Regions from separate parts of the Cupriavidus sp. GW822-FHT02D05 genome, predicted to be linked through region 1. Evidence: predicted binding sites of a transcription regulator. Region 1 holds the regulator's gene; each other region holds the start of a gene.
What was found. The regulator sigma-54, encoded in region 1, starts transcription at its own class of promoters, with help from an activator protein. The targets are predictions, from matches to a motif close to TGGCANGNAANCTGCTTT.
Positions count from the first base shown of each region.

Region 2: AC1RQK_RS36230 (pilin) is a predicted target of sigma-54. The motif match lies at 3,009-3,026, and genes of this name have one in related genera.
Region 3: AC1RQK_RS14880 (collagen-like triple helix repeat-containing protein) is a predicted target of sigma-54. The motif match lies at 2,905-2,922, and genes of this name have one in related genera.
Region 4: atzF (allophanate hydrolase) is a predicted target of sigma-54. The motif match lies at 1,695-1,712, and genes of this name have one in related genera.

Region 1 is NZ_JBXAOE010000013.1:180,255-185,158, reverse strand. Features, by position in the region: gene lptA (lipopolysaccharide transport periplasmic protein LptA) at 1-131, shown strand, start outside; gene lptB (LPS export ABC transporter ATP-binding protein) at 178-963, shown strand; gene AC1RQK_RS19095 (RNA polymerase factor sigma-54) at 1,099-2,574, shown strand; gene hpf (ribosome hibernation-promoting factor, HPF/YfiA family) at 2,624-2,974, shown strand; gene ptsN (PTS IIA-like nitrogen regulatory protein PtsN) at 3,358-3,813, shown strand; gene hprK (HPr(Ser) kinase/phosphatase) at 3,849-4,820, shown strand.
Region 2 is NZ_JBXAOE010000042.1:4,402-9,305, forward strand. Features, by position in the region: gene sucC (ADP-forming succinate--CoA ligase subunit beta) at 1-744, shown strand, start outside; gene sucD (succinate--CoA ligase subunit alpha) at 826-1,707, shown strand; gene AC1RQK_RS36225 (TerC family protein) at 2,014-2,709, shown strand; gene AC1RQK_RS36230 (pilin) at 3,115-3,582, shown strand; gene AC1RQK_RS36235 (PglL family O-oligosaccharyltransferase) at 3,686-4,904, shown strand, end outside.
Region 3 is NZ_JBXAOE010000010.1:33,903-38,806, reverse strand. Features, by position in the region: gene AC1RQK_RS14895 (TadE/TadG family type IV pilus assembly protein) at 1-428, opposite strand, end outside; gene AC1RQK_RS14890 (A24 family peptidase) at 516-1,022, opposite strand; gene AC1RQK_RS14885 (Flp family type IVb pilin) at 1,023-1,211, opposite strand; gene AC1RQK_RS14880 (collagen-like triple helix repeat-containing protein) at 1,567-2,742, opposite strand; gene AC1RQK_RS14875 (collagen-like triple helix repeat-containing protein) at 3,445-4,893, shown strand.
Region 4 is NZ_JBXAOE010000017.1:104,413-109,316, reverse strand. Features, by position in the region: gene atzF (allophanate hydrolase) at 1-1,650, opposite strand, end outside; gene AC1RQK_RS22740 (LysR substrate-binding domain-containing protein) at 1,983-2,969, opposite strand; gene AC1RQK_RS22735 (tripartite tricarboxylate transporter substrate binding protein) at 3,116-4,138, shown strand; gene AC1RQK_RS22730 (UxaA family hydrolase) at 4,145-4,904, shown strand, end outside.

The DNA of each region.
Region 1 (4,904 bases):
AGAACGCGACCGCGGGCAGCCCGTCGGGCCGCGTGCGCGCCGTGTTGTCGCCGCGCCAGGAGCAGCCCGCCAGCGGTGCCGCAGCCAATCCGCTGCCGCTCAAGCCGGCAGCTGCCCCCGTCAACCCCTGACCTGACGCCGCCACGTCCCTGATCCACGGATTCTGACTTCACCTTCATGACCGCTACCCAAACCGCACCGTCCCAGCCCGCCACCCTGAAGGACAGCAGCACGCTGGTCGTGCGCCACCTGAAGAAGCGCTACGGCTCGCGCACCGTGGTCAAGGACGTGTCGCTCGACGTGAAGAGCGGCGAGGTGGTCGGCTTGCTGGGCCCCAACGGCGCGGGCAAGACCACGTCGTTCTACATGATCGTGGGGCTGGTGGCGCTGGACGAAGGCGATATCGTGCTCGACGACAAACACATCAGCGGCCTGGCCATCCATGAGCGAGCACGCATGGGCCTGTCCTACCTGCCGCAGGAAGCCTCCGTGTTCCGCAAGCTCAATGTGCAGGAGAACATCCGCGCAGTGCTGGAGCTGCAGCTCAACGATGGCAAACCCCTGGGCAAGGCCGAGATCGAGCGCCGGCTGGACACCCTGCTGGATGACCTGCAGATTGCCCACCTGCGCGACAACCCGGCGCTGTCGCTGTCCGGCGGCGAGCGCCGCCGCGTGGAAATCGCCCGCGCGCTGGCCTCCGCGCCGCGCTTCATCCTGCTCGACGAGCCCTTCGCCGGCGTCGACCCGATCGCGGTTGGCGAAATCCAGCGCATCGTCAGCTTCCTCAAGGCACGCAATATCGGCGTGCTGATCACCGACCACAACGTGCGCGAGACGCTAGGCATCTGCGACCACGCCTACATCATCAGCGAAGGCGCGGTGCTGGCGTCCGGGCAGCCTGAGGACATCATCGCCAACGAGTCGGTGCGCAAGGTCTACCTGGGCGAGAACTTCCGCATGTAAGGGCGCGCGGCGCCTGCCGCGCATCGCCCCCCGGGCGGCTTCGGTGTCGCCTTTTATCCTTCAAACGATCATAGCGACACCAGCGATAGCAATTTCCGTTCCATCAGTACGGAAGTTGGGCATAAAATAGGTCGCATGAAACCGTCGCTACAGCTCCGCCTCTCGCAGCATCTCGCGCTTACGCCGCAACTCCAGCAGTCGATCCGGCTGCTGCAACTGTCCACGCTTGAACTGCAGCAGGAAGTGGAACAGGCGCTGACCGAGAACCCCTTGCTCGAGCGTGAGAACGACTGGCTGGACAGCCCGTTGCGCGTGTCTTCGGACGGCTCGGTGAACCTGCAGAGCGCGCCCGCGCCAGCGCCCGCCGATGGCCAGGGCACCAGCGAGAACCGCCCCGATGGCGCGCCCGAAGCCGACGACAGCTACTCTGACAGCAATGAGGATTACGGCAGCGACTGGAGCCTGGACGACTTCGCCCGCCGCCCGCAAGGCGAAGACGACGAAAAAACCCCGATGCAGCTGCGCGACGCCGAGCCCACGCTGCGTGAACACCTCATGGAACAGCTGGCGCCGCTCAAGATTTCCCTGCGCGACAAAGGGCTGGCTATCTTCCTGGTCGAGTCCCTGGACGATGACGGCTACCTGAGCACCACGCTCGAGGAAATCTGCAGCGAGCTGCCGGAGGAGCTCGAGTTCGAGGTCGACGAGATCCAGGCTGTGCTCACGCTGCTGCAGAGCTTCGATCCGCCGGGCGTCGGGGCACGCAACGCCGCCGAGTGCCTGGCGCTGCAATTGCGCAGGCTCAAGCATCCGCAGCGCGAACTGGCGCTGAGCATCGTCACCAACCACCTCGAGCTGCTGGCGGTGCGCGATTACACGCGCCTTAAAAAGGCGCTGCAAGTGGACGAACCGGAACTCAAGGCCGCACATGAACTGATCCGCTCGCTCGCGCCCTATCCCGGCCATGCCTACAGCCGGCCAGAAGCGGACTTCGTGGTGCCTGATGTTTTTGTTCGAAAATTGAGCGGCGGATGGATCGCCCACCTCAACCCGGATGTGATGCCGCGGCTACGCATCAACGACATGTACGCGCAGATTTTGCGCGGTGCAAAAGGCGATGCAGGCGCGGCCGGACTGCAGCAAAAGCTGCAGGAAGCACGCTGGTTGATCAAGAATATCCAGCAAAGGTTCGACACGATATTGCGCGTCGCACAAGCCATTGTCGAACGTCAAAAGAACTTCTTCACCCACGGTGAAATTGCGATGCGCCCCTTGGTTTTGCGGGAGATTGCCGATACACTGGGTTTACACGAGTCCACCATCTCTCGGGTGACTACCAATAAATACATGGCAACGCCGATGGGGACTTTCGAGCTGAAGTATTTTTTTGGCTCTCACGTATCCACAGAAACCGGCGGCGCGGCCTCATCAACGGCAATCCGTGCGTTGATCAAGCAATTGATAGGAGCCGAAGACGCTAGGAACCCCTTGTCCGATAGCCGGATTGCCGAATTGCTCGGCGAGCAAGGCTTTGTGGTAGCACGGCGTACCGTTGCCAAATACCGCGAAGCGCTCAAGATTCCCGCGGTCAATCTCCGTAAGACTTTGTAGCCGAGCTGCATCGCCTGCCTGATGCAGCTCTTTCAGAAGGAGAAACGCTATGAACTTCAAGATCAGTGGACACCACTTGGACATCACGCCCCCTCTGCGTGAGTACGTGGAAACGAAACTGGAGCGTATCGTCAGGCATTTCGATCAAGTCATTGGCGTAAGTGTGCTGCTCTCTGTCGACAATACAAAAGAAAAGGACCGGCGGCAGTACGCGGAAATCAATCTACATCTCAAGGGCAAGGACATCTTTGTCGAAGCGCATCATGAAGACCTGTATGCCGCTATCGACGCACTGGTCGACAAGCTCGACCGGCAGGTGATTCGCCACAAGGATCGCGTGCAGAGCCACGACCGTGAAGCGGTCAAGTATCAGATGGCCGCATCGCAGATGCAGCAATGACCGTGCCTGGCGGCCCACATACCGGGCCGTCGGTGTCAGTCCCTTGAAAAATGGAATCAAGCCGCGCCCAGAGCGCGGCTTTTTCGTTGCAGCCTACCCGATCGGGCCACACAGGGGATTCCGCAACGCATATGTACCAGTGTATGCTGTGCAATACATGGTTGACCGGCCTAGCCATTCCGGTGCATGCAGCACCGCTTGAGCGCATCGGCTATTGCAATGCACAAAGCGGAAGCGGGCCTGCTCTATAATGGCCAGACGCCCGACACCGGCATGGGGGGACACCCGGTGGAAACCTCGGGCCTTGGTTTTTTACCTCTTTCCGCCCGGTGGGACGCCTCCTGGCCCCGGGCCTGCTTACTAGAAAACCCTGCGCATTCCACATGAATCGTTTGGCTAAATTGCTGCCACCCGGCAACATCAACCTCGACGTCAGCGTCACCAGCAAGAAGCGCGTGTTCGAACAGGCCGGGCTCCTCTTCGAGAACAACCATGGCGTAGCGCGCGCGACCGTGACCGACAACCTGTTCGCCCGCGAGTCGCTCGGGTCCACCGGCCTGGGCGCGGGGGTTGCGATCCCCCACGGCCGCATCAAGGGACTGAAGCAGCCACTGGCCGCCTTCATGCGCCTGGCCGAGCCGATCCCCTTCGAGTCGCCCGACGGCAAGCCGGTCGCGCTGCTGATCTTCCTGCTGGTGCCCGAACAGGCCACCCAGCAGCATCTGGAAATTCTCTCCGAGATCGCCCAGTTGCTGTCCGACCGCGAGATGCGCGAAGGACTGGCTACCCTGCCCACCCCCGACGACGTGCACCAGTTGCTGACGCAATGGCACCCTTGATCCGGCACTGAAAGCCCGTCCCTGAAAGCACCCGAATGGAACTCACTGGCGTCACCTCGCAGTCGATCTTCGACGACAACGCAGCCGATATCAAACTCTCCTGGGTAGCAGGACTGGAGGGTGCGGACCGGGCCTTCGATGTCGAGTTCGCGCGTGAAGCCACGTCCGCGGCCGATCTCGTCGGCCACTTGAACCTGATCCACCCGAACCGGATCCAGGTGCTGGGCAAGCCCGAAATCACGTATTACCAGCGCCTCGATGACGAGATGCGCAAGCGCCAGATGGGCGAGCTGATCCTGCTGGAGCCGCCGTTCCTGGTGATCGCCGACGGCATGGAGCCGCCGCCCGACCTGGAACTGCGCTGCACGCGCTCGTCCACACCGCTGTTCACCACGCCGGTGTCTTCGGCCGCGGTGATCGACCACCTGCGCCTCTATCTGTCGCGCATTTCCGCGCCGCGCGTGACCATGCACGGCGTATTCCTCGACATCCTCGGCATGGGTGTGCTGGTGATGGGCGAATCCGGCCTGGGCAAGAGCGAGCTCGGCCTGGAACTGATCTCGCGCGGACATGGGCTGGTCGCGGACGATGCCGTCGATTTCGTGCGCCTCGGGCCGGACTTCATCGAGGGCCGCTGCCCGCCGCTGCTGCAGAACCTGCTGGAAGTGCGCGGCCTGGGCCTGCTCGACATCAAGACCATCTTTGGCGAGACTGCGGTACGCCGCAAGATGAAGCTTAAGCTGGTGGTGCAACTGGTTCGCCGCAACGATGGCGAATTCGAGCGCCTGCCGCTGGACTCCCAGTATCTCGACGTGCTCGGCCTGCCCATCCACATGGTCAAGATCCAGGTGGCGGCCGGCCGAAATCTCGCCGTGCTGGTCGAGGCCGCCGTGCGCAACACCATCCTGCGCCTGCGCGGCATCGACACGCTGCGCGACTTCATGGACCGCCAGCGCGCCGCGATGCAGGCCGATGTCGCATCGCGGGGTCAGGGCCGGCTACTCTAGGTTTGGCGGGCCCACGCCATGCGACCACGACGGGGCCGTTTTCAATTGCTTACATCCGGCCGCGCTTCGATGGTCAACGCGATT
Region 2 (4,904 bases), on a different contig from region 1:
GAAAAGATCCACACGCTGATCATCGATCCGTCGGCCGGCCTGCTCGACGCGGACGCTGACGACATCGCTCGCAAGATCGGCGTGCCCGACGCAAGCGTGGCGCAAGCCCGCCAGGCCCTGCAAGGCCTGTACAAGGCATTCTGGGACACCGACGCCTCGCTGGCTGAAATCAACCCGCTGATCCTGACCGGCGACGGCAAGGTGATCGCGCTCGACGCCAAGTTCAACTTCGACTCCAACGCCCTGTTCCGCCACCCGGAAATCGTCGCTTACCGCGACCTGGACGAAGAAGATCCGGCTGAAATCGAAGCGTCGAAGTTCGACCTGGCCTACATCTCGCTGGACGGCAACATCGGCTGCCTGGTGAACGGCGCTGGCCTGGCCATGGCCACCATGGACACCATCAAGCTGTTCGGCGGCGAGCCGGCCAACTTCCTGGACGTGGGCGGCGGTGCCACCACCGAGAAGGTGACCGAAGCCTTCAAGCTGATGCTGAAGAACCCGAACCTGAAGGCCATCCTGGTCAACATCTTCGGCGGCATCATGCGTTGCGACGTGATCGCCGAAGGCGTGATCGCTGCATCCAAGGCCGTGTCGCTGTCCGTGCCGCTGGTCGTGCGCATGAAGGGCACCAACGAAGAGATCGGCAAGAAGATGCTGGCCGACTCGGGCCTGCCCATCATCGCCGCCGATACCATGGAAGAAGCTGCCCAGAAGGTCGTGGCTGCTGCCGCGGGCAAGTAAGCCAGACGCGAACACGAACGCCAGCAGCGCGCCGGGGCCAGGCCTTCGCGCGCTGCTTTGAGCCAAGCAAAGGATTACAGCATGTCGATTCTGATTAATAAAGACACCAAGGTCATCACCCAGGGCATCACCGGCAAGACCGGCCAGTTCCACACCCGTGGCTGCCGCGACTATGCCAACGGCAAGAACTGCTTCGTTGCCGGCGTGAACCCGAAGAAAGCGGGCGAAGACTTCGAAGGCATTCCCATCTACGCAAGCGTCAAGGATGCCAAGGCATCGACCGGCGCCACCGTGTCCGTGATCTACGTGCCGCCCGCAGGCGCCGCTGCCGCCATCTGGGAAGCCGTTGACGCTGACCTGGACCTGGTGGTCTGCATCACCGAAGGCATCCCCGTGCGCGACATGATGGAGCTCAAGGACAAGATGGCCAAGGGCAACAAGAAGACCCTGTTGCTGGGACCGAACTGCCCGGGCCTGATCACGCCTGACGAAATCAAGATCGGCATCATGCCGGGCCACATCCACCGCAAGGGCCGCATCGGCGTGGTGTCGCGCTCGGGCACGCTGACCTATGAAGCAGTCGGTCAGCTGACCGCGCTGGGCATGGGCCAGTCGTCGGCAGTCGGCATTGGTGGCGACCCCATCAACGGCCTGAAGCACATCGACATCATGAAGATGTTCAACGACGATCCCGAAACGGACGCCGTGGTCATGATCGGCGAAATCGGTGGTCCGGACGAAGCCAACGCGGCTTACTGGATCAAGGAAAACATGAAGAAGCCGGTGGTTGGCTTCATCGCTGGCGTGACCGCGCCTCCGGGCAAGCGCATGGGCCACGCCGGCGCGCTGATCTCGGGCGGTGCCGACACGGCGCAAGCCAAGCTGGAAATCATGGAAGCCTGCGGTATCAAGGTCACCAAGAACCCGTCGGAAATGGCTCGCCTGCTCAAGTCGATCCTGTAAATACCGGTCTGCAGCCTCCCGCCTCCGGGCGGGAAAGCTTGCCGGAGCCGGAGCGCTCGCGTGACTGCGACCGCACACCGGCTCTCCATGCCCCCGCCTCCGTGCGGGGGCATGTCATTCTGGAGTACCGTTACCTAGGGTATCTCCCAAGGTGCGCGACATGCCGATTGAAACCGAATCGAAAGCTTGATACGGTAAATCTTCATGTCTGAAGACTCAGACATCCGAAATTCCGCATGCGGCACAGTTGTTGGTGACGCAATGTGGCGTTCGAATCATAATTTAAGAAACTCGAGGAGCTTTACCGTGGAACTGCTGTCCTCCACCGCTTTCTGGATTGCGTTGGGATCCATCATCCTGACCAACATCGTGCTATCCGGCGACAACGCCGTGGTGATCGCGCTGGCCTCCCGCAACCTCCCGCCCGCCCAGCAGAAGAAGGCCATCTTCTGGGGCAGCGCCGCCGCCATCATCATGCGGGTGGTGCTCACGGTTGCCGCGGTCAAGCTGCTGAGCCTGCCGTACCTGAAGATCGTCGGCGCCATCCTGCTGGTCTACATCGGCGTGCAACTGCTCACCGGCGATGACGACGAAGAAGGCCACTCGGCCAAGGACAACATCTGGGCCGCGATCCGCACCATCCTGATCGCCGACCTGGTGATGTCGCTCGACAACGTGGTGGCCGTGGCCGCCGCAGCGCAGAAGGGGCCGGAAGGCAGCCAGCTGATGCTGCTGATCCTGGGCCTGGGCCTGTCGATCCCCCTGATCGTGTTCGGCAGCACCATCCTGCTCAAGGTCATGGACCGCTTCCCCATCATCATCGTGCTGGGCGCCGCGCTGCTGGGCTACCTGGCCGGTGAAATGCTGGTCAGCGACCCGGTGGACGCAGCATGGTTCGAGATGCACGTGCCGCATGCCCACCTGGTGTTCGGCGTGATCGGCGCCGCGCTGGTGGTGGTGGTTGGCAAGCTGCTGAGCAGGCGAGCGCCACAGACGGCCTGATGGGCTGTGACCCGTCCTGGGACGGGTTTGTAGATGAGGTGGTGCCCCGTTCGTTGGGGCACTGCCGGACAGACGGGTGGCCCGGGAGCCGCCCGTTTTGTTTTTGGGCCGTAGCGCAGGCCACTTAGCGGATTCGGCGGTGATTTCAGTGTGGTTTCAGACTGACTTAAGCCAAAACGTAGGCTTACTGACCCGCCGCGTCATACTTAGTGACAAAATTTGCGCGGGATCAACACCCGGAAGGGCCTGAAGTGGCGAAAATTGTCACTCGCCGACGAGACATCAAGACTTGGCGGCGCTGGCACGCTAAGTGCTAAGAACGTACAGCATCACATGAAACAAGATGTTTCGATTTGTATCCAAAATTCCTTCGAGGGGTCAATCATGCAACAACGGGTGCAACAAATGAAAAAACTGGGCCGCCGAGTCCAGAAGGGCTTCACGCTGATCGAACTGATGATCGTGGTTGCGATTATCGGTATCTTGGCGGCGATTGCTATTCCGCAGTATCAGGATTATGTGACTCGTGCTCGCTGGACTGAAAATGTTACGTCAATTGCAGGGATGAAGCAGGCTATTGCAGAGTGCGTTCAGCAAAATGCAATGGCTCCCGCAGCGGTGATCGGCGCACCGTGCGACTCGTTTGCTGCGCTGAGCGCTGCTAATACTGGAGTCGGCTTCACTGCGCTGCCTGCTCCCAAGTATGAGGCAGCAGCTACTCCCGTGGCATACGCTGCGGGGGTGATCACGCTTACTGGCTCGGCTCAAGTTGGCGGCTGCGTAGTAACGTTTACGCCTTCCATCACTGCTTCCGCCGTGACCTGGGCTTCAGCTACGGCCGCTGGTTGTACTAAGGGACAGACCGGGATTTAACCGAACGGCAAATTCAGAAAAAGCGCCTTCGGGCGCTTTTTTTTTCCCCACTCCCCAAGCTATCATCCGCCTTCTGCCCACAAGGCATAACAAGGCACCCCGCATGCTGCCCTCCCGGTCAGCCATCCCTCTCAGCTTCCTCGCCGTAGCGGTCACGCTACCGCTGCTGGTCTCCCGGCACACGCTTCCGCTTGCCACGTTCTATGGCGAATGGACTTCGGCATTGCTGTTTGCGCTCGCCGTCATCGTGCTGGGCGCCTTGGCACAGCGGCAAGGCAGGAGCACGGCCTACCAGGCCGCTCCCGCCCAGTTCCCCTGGATCGTCCTCTTTCCCCTCTGGCTGATCGCCACCGGCATCACGCAGACGCTGACCGGCATGGCTGATGTGTCGGGCAGCCGGTTGCTGACTGAGCTCTCGCTGGCGCTGGGCGCCGCGGTGATGTGGGCTGCGTGGCGCCAGGGCCGTGCCGCGTCGTCCGTGGAGCGGCAGGCGATGGTGGATGTGTTGGCCATCGCCTGGCTGGTGGCCGGGCTGCTGGGCACGCTGGCGCAATGGGTGCAGGTGTTTGGCCTGGAGCCGGACACGCTGGGGATGGTGTCCACTTACTTTTACGACGATAACCGCCGTCTGTGGGGCAACCTGAACCAGCCGAACCACCAGGCTACGGTGCAAGGTATCGCGCTGGCGGCGGCTGTCTGGCTGGCGGCGCGCGGGTGGTTGCGGGTGCCGGCCTGGCTGGCGGCGGCGGTGCTGTTGGTGAGCGGGATCGTGCTGTCCGGCTCGCGCACGGGTGTGTTGCATGTGGGGCTGGCCGCGGTTTATGCGCTGGTGGCTGCCTGGATGGCGCGGGGCGGGGCGGCGTTTGGCGGTCCGGGCGACCCGGGCGGGTTCGCCGGCGCCACGCAGCGCGCCGGCCACGCCGGGCGCAACCCCATGCGGCGTCCCGCCGGGCTGGCGTTTGCCGCGGTGGCCATGGTGGTTTTGCTGCTGGTCTTGCAGCCGGCGATCAAGAGCGCTGGACAGGCGATGGACTGGCGCCTCTTCGATACCGTGGCGCAGATGCGGGGGGGCGACCAGCTCTCGTGGCGCGCCGCGATGTGGACGCACGCGTGGGCGATGTTCCGCGCCCACCCATGGCTTGGGGTGGGATGGGGTGAGTATGGCTGGGCGCAGTTCCAGCAGCTCGCGCAGGTGGGCGTGAAAGTCGAGATGTCGCTGCATGCGCACAATGCCGTGCTGGATATGCTGGCCAAGATGGGCGTGATCGGCGCGGCGGGCGTGTTCCTGAGCCTGCTGGCGTGGCTATGGCGCGTGGCGCGCC
Region 3 (4,904 bases), on a different contig from region 1:
GTCAGCGTTGTGGGAATCGGTACCCCGGGTATGACCGGCAAGATCGCGCTTGAGGGAAGGTTCAGCGTTACCGTCACGCATACCGAGCCGCTTGGATTGGCGCAGGAGACAACTTGCGCAATATTGGCGGTGGGAATGACGCTGCTGATTGAGGCAGGCAGCACAGCCAAAGCCGTCGTCGAAGCCGCGCTCACCCGCAAGGCTTGCGTGGCAGCCGCGTTATTGGCCGATGCCCCACTGGGGTAACGCAGGGCTGCACGGGCACCTTCTTCCGCAGCAAGCGTCAGTGTCTGCTGCAGGGCCAGCACGATGCCGAAATAGACAATGCCGATCACGACAGCCAGAAGAACCGGCAGCACGATGGCAAATTCAAGCGCAGCCGTTCCGGACGAGCGCGTCCGCACGGCATGGTTTCCCCGCAATGGCATACTTCACCCGGTTATCTTTTACTTTTTGCGCCGACCGGTGGCGCGGGCGACAGGCGGTTGGCTAACAGCCCCTCGCCCGCGCGGCAGCTACCTTCCCAAAATCATCCAGACCAACAAACCGATCGCAAGGTACGCGGCGTACGGAATGCCGCGCTCCTCCGCTGTATGGCGCACCGCACCGGGGACGCTCATGCCGCCGCCTCGCTGCAACAAGCTTGTGAAATGGTCTCGCCATACAGCCCAGACCGCGCCAGCTTGCATGCGCACCAGCAAGGCATGCGCAAGCGCCAGCAGGCTGCCGACGACCCATACCGTCACCAGCCCCATGGGGCCAGTGAACAAGCCTGTGACGGCGAAGAACTTGATGTCGCCCGCGCCCATGCGGCCGAGTGCATAAACCGGCAACATGACCAGCAGGCCCGCCAGAAAGCCGAGCAGCCGGGAAGCCACCCCAGGCTCAGGAGGCGGCCCGAACGCAAGCGCCAGGCTCATTGCCACAATCGTGGCAACCAGCACGGCATTTGGTACTTTGCGATAAGCGAAATCGGTCCAGATGACTGCCGCGCAGAATAACGCGGCAATTAGGGCTAACACTTAGCCACCGGATGCGGGAAGAATGGCCGTAACCTTGCTGCTCAAGCGAGTGAACAGAGCACTGACGTCAGTGCCTAGTTGGGTGACCGTGCCGATAAGAGCCAGAGCAATGAGTCCCGCAATCAACCCGTACTCGATTGCGGTTGCCCCTTGTTCGTCCCGAAGAAAGCGTGCCAAAGCGTTTTTCATGATGTCACTCCGATTTTAATTTATGTCATCACGCAGCGTCCGCTTACCCCTCCGATACCGCCTCGCTCTTGTGGCCAGGTTAGTACCGAGCGGTAACGCTGGTGAACAATTTATAGATCAAAGCCATGTATCAACCATACCCCCCCTTGGAGTTATAGTTGTCTCAGCATAATGGCTGACGTCCGTTTGAAAACAGTGTTTTTTAAAGAGCAAAAGTTCTACTCGCGTCAAATACCACACCCGTTCGGGTGAGCCATTTGGCGCGGTGTGATGTAAAAGGATGCGCAGCCGCGGGGTAAGGACAACTGCGCACCGTAAAGACGTATCGACGTATTCGACGTATTCAGATCAACAATTAACGAGCCAGGCCACCGAGCAGATTGGTCAGCCCCGGCGTGTTCGGCGTGCTCGATGTCGTCGTAGCCGCACCCGCTGCAGCGTTGCGCGCGCCGCTCAGCACGCCCGTCACAGGCGCCAGCAAACCGGCCAAAGGTCCCAGCGCGCCGGCAGTGCCAGTGCCCGCGGCAGCACCACCCGTCACGCCCCCCAGCAAGCCTGTCACGGGAGCCAGCATGCCTGCCGCGCCTGCGCCCGTGCCCGAGCTGGAACCGCCCGCGATGCCGCCAAGAGGCAGGTTGCCGAGCAACCCGCCGAGCGGATTGCCGCCGGTGCCGTTGCCGTGCACCAGCACGCCGGCCCCGGCGACGGTCTTGCCGGCCTCGGTCACGACACCGCCGAGGCTGGAGACCAATGGGGCCTGGGTATTGGTCAGCAGGCTGCCGCCGCTGGCCACGGAGTTGCCAAGGGTTGCCAGCAGCTTGTCCAGCGGCGCGCCAAGGCCGGTGGCTCCGCCAACCGTTTGCGTAGCGGTGGTAACCTGCGTGGTCAGCGGCACGATCACCTTGCTCACGCTGCCGGTGACTTGCGCCACGGGGCCGGTCGAGAGCGCCTCGCCGAGCTTGCCACCGGCCATCGTCACCGCGCCGCCAACCTGATTGACCAGGCCGCCCACGGGTGTGGTCACCGCGCCTAGCGGCGCCAGTTGCCCGGTGCCGAGGCTGCTCACGAGATCGCCCGCGCTCGATACCGTGACGCCGGCTTTCTGCACCACGTTGCCCGTGCTGGACACGGTGATGCCAAGCGGATCGGTGACTGCACCCATCTTGCCAAGGCCGTCGCGCACACCCACGCCTAGCGTGCCAACCGTGTTCCCCGCATTTACCACTACGCCGCCGAGCGCGTTGCGCGTGGCGTCAGGCAGCAGCGGCACTTGCGCAGCCTGGATCTGCTTGCCGATATCGCTCACCGCATTGCCCGCTGCCACCACCGTATTGCCCACGCCTTCAGTGACCTTGGCGGTGGGCGTGGTGTCGGGCGTCGCAGCCGGTGTATTCGGAGGGGGCGTGGTTGGCGTGACGGCGCTGGGGCTCACGCCGCTGCCGGATCCGCCGGAGGAGCAACCTGCCAGCAGCAACAGTGCGGCGGCACAGGCGAGGGTCATGGATGACATCGGGGCGAAATGCGCTTTCATGGGATCTCCTGGTCTTCCTCGCGGAAGGTTCTCCTTTGGAACTGCAATCGAATTGGCTCTTGGACGATGCATGCGAAGCCTTGAGCGCGGAACGCAATACCGCAATACGACGAAGGCGTTTGCTCCGCGCCGCGCTGTGCGCCGCGCTTGTCGGGAGTCAATACCGCAAGCTGCGTGCCAGCTGCATGGCACGCTGTCGGCAAGGCAGGCCATCACCGCTGGCGCCGCCGCGCAAACCGTTGATTGACGCGGGATGGCGAACATGGGCCAGTCACGCGTCACGTTGCACAGCAAGGCGCCCCCAAGCCGCGCGGCGTGTTACGTGCTACGTAACATGTTCCCCCCTCGATGTTCCCGATGCGCAACTGCGCACGCACCGCCTGCCCACACGTTGCCGACACGGTGGCATGCGGCAGCGGCGCAGGGAACAAGTCCGCGTTGTTCCGTATCGGCGCCGCGGCGTTACGTAACGCGTAACACTGAAACACCGCACAGCGCGCTCATGTCTGGTCCTTTACCGGCTATGTCTCATCCTCTTCAAACCCAAGCGCGGCAAGGCTTGGCGCGTTTTTATCCGGCGTCCGCGCACGAGCCGGCGGCATGCTGGCACGCACTGGCACACCCTTTGCGCTATGGAGTGACACCACGGCAGGCGCCACGCGCTCCGTGATTTCACGACGGGAAGAAAAAAGGGAAAAGGTCATGCGTACTCAACAGATCCTCATCACGGCACTGCTCGGCTCGCTGTTGGCACTTGGCGGTTGCGCAAGTGGTGGTGGCACAACGTCCATGGATACCGGCAGTGGTGCGGGCACCGGCAATGGCGGCGGTACCAGCGCAGGCACCGCCGGCGGCAGCGGCACCAACGCCAGCACGGGCGGTGGCAGCAACGGCGGCAATAACGGTGGGAACAACGGCGGCAACAATGGCGGAAACAACGGTGGCAATAACGGTGGCAACACGGCCGCGCTGACGCCGACCAGCAAGATCGTCGATCAGGCGGGTGGCGTCGTGACCTCCGCCGGCAACGCTGTGAGCGACCTCGGCACGCAGATCAAGAACACCAACCTGCCGATTCTCTCGACCCAATCCAAGGATGGCCTGGGTGGCGTGGTCGGTTCGCTCGGCGCCGCGGTCAGCACCCTGGGCAACGGCGTGCAAAACGGCCTGGGCAACATCCCTAATGCCACCAACCCGCTCGGCACCACGGTGGCAAGCACCGGCGGCGTAGTCAGTCAGGTGGGCAATGCCGTGACCAACGCCGGCTCGCTCGTCAGCGGCCTGGGCAGCGGTCCGCTGTCGCCCCTGGCAGCCGTCACCACACCGGTGGGCTCACTGGTTTCGCAAGTCGGCACCGCGGTCAATGGCGCGGGCGCCCAGCTCGGCGCGGCCCTCTCGACCGGCCCCGTGGAGCAGCTCACCGGCGGCGTCAGCAGGCTCATCGTGCCGCTCACCTCGCAACTCACCAGCACCACGCAGACGCTCGGGGCGGCAACCGGCCTGGGAGCTCCGGTCAACAATCTCCTGGCGACGCTTGGCGGCGGCCTGGCCACGGCGGGCAACACAATCAAGCAGACCAACACGCCGGTGGTGTCGGGCGTGGGCGGCATCGTCGCTGGCGCGGGCAGCACGGTGGCCGCGCTTGGCGGCGTGGCCTACAACCCGAGCGGCACGGGTACTGGCAACCCGCTGGCGCCGGTCACGAGCCTGCTGGGCGGCCTCACGGGTGGTCTGACGGGTGGCAACGCAAGCGGCCCGCTCGCGCCTGTCACCAACCTGGTCAGCGGCCTGACGGGCGGGCTCACCGGCGGCCTGGGCAGTGGTAGCGCGAGCGGCCCGCTCGCGCCCGTCACCAGCCTGGTCAGTGGCCTGACCGGCGGGCTCACCGGCGGCCTCGGCAGCGGCAGCGCAAGCAGCCCGCTCGCGCCTGTCACCAACCTTGTCAGCGGCGTGGTGAGCACGGTCACCGGCGCAGCTGGCGGTGCCTCGGGTGGCGGCGCAGGCAATGCGCTCGCACCGGTTACCGGCATCGTCGCTGGTGTCACCGGCGGCAATGGCGCAGGCAGCGGCAGCGGCTCGGGCAACAACGCACTGGCGCCGGTTACCGGCCTCGTGAGTGGCCTGCTGGGCGGCCTCGGCGGCAAGCGCTAAGTGTCAAGCAG
Region 4 (4,904 bases), on a different contig from region 1:
CTCGACTTCGATCGGCGCGCCCTGCCCTGTGCCGATATGCACCAGCCCGGGCTTGGGCGGGATCGTGTCCGCCAGCGCATAAAGCCGGTAGCACGGCGCCGTGTTGCAAGCCTCCACAAAGGCCGCGTGGCGCGTGAGCAGTTGATGGTTAAGCGGCATGCCGCTAAGGTGGGCGCCGACCACGGCCAGCCGCACCGATCCCGGCGTGACCGGCGTCGCGCGCTGCGCACCAACGGGACAAGCCCGCCCGGTGGCGCCCAGCGGCAACGCTTGCGCCGTCTGCCACTGCCGGCCAAAGCGGGCCAACGCGCGGTCCGCCCAGGCCGGGGCAATCAGCGTGATGCCGGCAGGCAGGCCGTCCTCGCGCGCACCGGCCGGCAGCGCCAGCGCCGACAGGTCAGCCAGGTTGGCGAAGTTGGTATAGGTGCCAAGCCGCGCGTTCAGGCGGATCGGATCGTCCTGCACCGCGGCCAGCGTATAGATCGACGGCGCGCTCGGCACCACCAGCGCATCGACCGTTGCCAGCGCCAGGTGGATAGCGCGGGTCAGCGCCGCGCGCCGGTACTCGGCGCTGAACGCGTCCATCGCGCTATAGCGGCCCGCTTCCTCCACGATCACGCGAACGACCGGATCGATGGCTTCCGGCTGGCTGGCGTGAAGCTGGCTCACCGCCAGGAAGCGTTCGGCCACCCATGGCCCCTGGTAGAGCAGTGCGGCCAACTCGGCGAATGGCGAAAAATCAATCGGCACCAGCTTGGCGCCCATGGCCTGCAAGTCCGTCAGCGCTTGCTCGAAACTGGCCTGCGCCTGCGTATCGCCAAAGAATGCCGGCGCATCGGGAATGCCCAGCACGGGCGATGGCGCCAGCGCGGCAGGCGCGCTCTGCGGATAGGTGCGCGAGTAAGGATCGTCGTGGTCGAAGCCGCCGGCGATCTCCGCCACCAGCGCGGCATCGTCGACCGTCAGCGCAAACACGCAGACGCAGTCCAGCGTGCGGCAGGCCGGCACCACGCCGGCGCTGGAGAGCCAGCCCCGGGTCGGCTTGAGGCCCACGATATTGTTGAATGCCGCGGGAATGCGCCCCGAGCCCGCCGTATCGGTCCCGAGTGAGAACGGCACCCAGCCGCGCGCCACCGAAGACGCCGAGCCCGAACTGGAGCCACCGCTGACATATGCCGCATCGAAGGTGTTGGGCACCGCGCCGTAAGGCGAACGCACGCCCACCAGGCCCGTGGCGAACTGATCCAGGTTAGCCTTGGCCACCACAATGGCCCCGGCCGCGCGCAGCCGCGCCACCGCGCCGGCATCGCGCTCGGCCACATACGCAAACGCGGGACACGCCGCCGTGGTGGGCCACCCTGCCACGTCGATGTTGTCTTTCACCACGAACGGCACGCCGTAGAGGGGAAACGCATCGAGCTTGCCGCCCGCTTCTTCAACGCGCGCGGCCAGCGCAGCTAGCTGGGACTGCAGCCGCGCCGCATCCAGCCGCGCGATCCAGGCCGGGTCCGCTGCGTCCAGGTCCAGGAACGGCGCCAGCGCGTCCGCGGGCGAGGCGCCTCGCGTCTTGTAGAGCTGTTGCCAGTCAGGCAGCGTTCGGCAACTGCCAAGCCTGGCGGCGGATCGGCGCAGAGGCGTCTTGCTGGTCATCGCTTGTATCCCAGGTTGTATACATGAGGGCGTTGCAGACCAACAAAGCAGGAGACATGCCATGTAAGAAGGAAAATGTATTCAAATGTGTTCCTCTTACATATCAGGGAGATTGGTCACCAGGGCGCCTTCGCGGGCCGAATACGCATGCAGGGCACCCGCGCAAGCCGCACCATGGGGCGGCTTGCGTGGACCTAAACAGTGCCTGTGGGAACGACCGAGCCGCAATGTGGTGCGTCGTGGGCCGGCTCCGCTAGCGCTTGGTTTATCCCGGCGTTTCACGCGCTGGCGAAGTACCTGCTGGCCAGGCCGCGCTGATCGCGGCGGGCTGGCTATTTCGTGCGCCGCGGCGCGCGCGCCGGCCTCTTCGCACCGGCCGGCGGCGCGGCCAATTGCCCGGCCGCTGCCCGCAGGCATTCGACCAGCTGGATGCTGCTGGGCGTGGGCCGCCCCTCGCGCAGCGTGATCACGCCCACTGGCGGCAGCTCCAGCGCTATGTCCATGGGCAGGATATGGAAGCGGCCTTCCCGCTCGAACTGCTGCCCCACCGACCTGGCCAGGAAGCCCACGGCATCTAGCTGGGAGACGAAGGTGGTGATGCCAAGGTAGGACGACGACTCGATCAGGTCGGTTGGTGGCTGCAACCCAAAGCGGTAGAACTCCTGCTCGATCTTGACCCGTAGCGAGGCCCATGGCGGCGGCACCACGCAAGGCATGCCGGCCAGGTCCGCCCAGCCCGGTGCACGCTTGCTTGCCAGCGCGTGGCCGCTGCGCACCACCGCCACCATCGGCTCGTTATAGAGCGGCTCGGTGATGAGGTCCGGGGCGGCGTAGCCAGGCTCCAGCCGCCCCACGATCAGGTCCAGTTCGCTGATGCGCAGCTTGGGCAGCAGGTGGGGCAGGTCGCCCTCCTCCACCAGCACGGTGGCCTGGGCCGAGCGCTGCTTGAGCAGGCCTATGGCTTGCGCCAGCAGCACCGGCAGGGCCGCGCCCATCGATCCCACCCGGGTGCGCCCGGCGGCGCCGCTGGCCTCCGCGGCGATCTCGTCGCGCGTGCGCTCATATTGCGCCAGCACCGAGCGGGCAAAACGCACCAGCGACGCGCCCGCCAGCGTGGGCTCGGTGCCGCGGGTGGAGCGCGTGAAGAGCGTCAGGCCTAGCGTCTTCTCCACCTCGGTGAGCATCTTGGAGACGGCTGGCTGGCTGACGGAGAGGAACTCGGCGGTATGGCCGAGATGGCGGAACTCGTCCAGCGCCACCACCAGTTGCAGGTGGCGTAGCTTGATATTGGAGCGCAGGGCGCGGTCGATCTGGGGCATGCCACGATTCTACTTAACTTTAAGGTTATGAAGCCATTCCGATGATTGATTGGATTGTTATGAATGGCTTTGCCACAATCCAGCCTGACCGGTGGACGTTGCCACCAGCCCATGACTCCAATAACGACACCCTGCGAGGACGACACATGACCGCACCCCACGGCATCAACCACGGGCGGCGCCGCCTGCTCATCAGCGGCGCCGCTGCCGCCACGGCTGCGACGGCTGGCAGTGCCGGCCTGTTGCTGCCGGGCCTCGCACGTGCCGCCGACTATCCGGACCGGCCCATCACCTTCATCTGCCCGTGGCCCGTTGGCGGCACCGCCGACCAGTCCATGCGCGCGCTGTGCCAGGTGGCGTCCGGCGTACTCAAGCAATCCATCGTGGTGGAAAACCGCGCCGGCGCATCGGGCATGATCGGCACCAAGGCACTGGCCCGCGCCAAGCCGGACGGCTACACCATCGGCCAGGTGCCGATCTCGGTGACGCGCTTCTCGCAGCTTGGCATGCTGCAGTTGGACCCGCGCAGCGAGCTGACCTACCTGGCGCGCACCTCCGGCCAGACCTTCGGCATCGCGGTGCCGGCGAACTCGCGCTTCAAGTCGCTCAAGGACGTCGTGGCCGAGGCCAAGGCGCATCCGGGCAAGCTCACCTATGCGCATGCCGGCATCGGCGGCGCCACCCACGTGGGCATGGAAGAATTCGCGCAGGCCGCCGGTGTGCGCTTCAATGCCATCGCCTACAAGGGCGGCGCGCAGGCCTTGCAGGACGTGCTCGCCGGGCAAGTGGACCTGCTGGCCGATTCCAGCTCGTGGGCGCCCCACGTGGAAGCCGGCAAGCTGCGCCTGCTGGCCACCTGGGGCGACCAGCGCACGCCGCGCTTCAAGGACACGCCGACGCTCAAGGAACTGGGCTACAACGTGGTGGTGGAAGCGCCCAATGGCATCGGCGCGCCCGTCGGCCTGGATCCGGCGGTGGAAAAGAAGCTGCGCGACGCCTTCCGCCAGGCCGTGGCTAGCAAGGAATTCCAGCAGGTCGCCGCCCGCATCGACGCGCCGGTGATGTACCTGGACGGCCCGGAATACAAGCGCTACATCAGCACGGTGTACGAGCAGGAAACCCACCTGATCCAGCGCCTCAAGCTCAAAGAACTGCTGCAACAAGGCTGACCCAACGTGAACTCCGCCGCCCTGATCCGCCTGCATGCGAACGACAACGTCCTGATTGCCCGGGACGCCCTGAGCCTTGGCCAGCACCTGCCTGAACTGGGGCTGCGCGTGCGCGCCCAGGTGCCCGCGGGGCACAAGATTGCCGCCTGCGCCATTGCCAAGGGCACCCGGATCCGCAAGTTCGACACCGTGATCGGCGTGGCCGAGCGCGACATCGAGGCCGGTGATCATGTGCATTCGCACAACCTGGCGCTGGTGGATTTCTATCGCGACCCGGGTTTCTGCCAGGACGTGCGGCCGGTGGACTATGTGCCCGAGGCCGAGCGCGCCACCTTCATGGGGTTCGTGCGGCCCGACGGCCGGGTTGGCACGCGCAACTTCATCGGCATCTTGTCGTCGGTGAACTGCTCGGCCACGGTGATCCGGCATATCGCTGACCACTTCACGCCCGAGCGCATGGCGGCCTTTCCCAATGTGGACGGCGTGGCCGCCTTCGCGCAAAGCAGCGGCTGCGGCATGTCCTCGCCCAGCGAGCACTTCGACGTGCTGCGGCGCACGCTGGCGGGCTATGCGCGCCACCCCAACCTGGCCGGCGTGCTGATCGTGGGCCTGGGCTGCGAGCGCAACCAGGTAGCGGGCCTGATGGAGTCGCAAGGCCTGGTGCCCGGCAGCCACGTGCGCACCATGGTCATGCAGGACAGCGGCGGCACGGCGGCCACCATCCAGGCCGGCATCCGCGCCATCGAGGCAATGCTGCCCGGCGCCA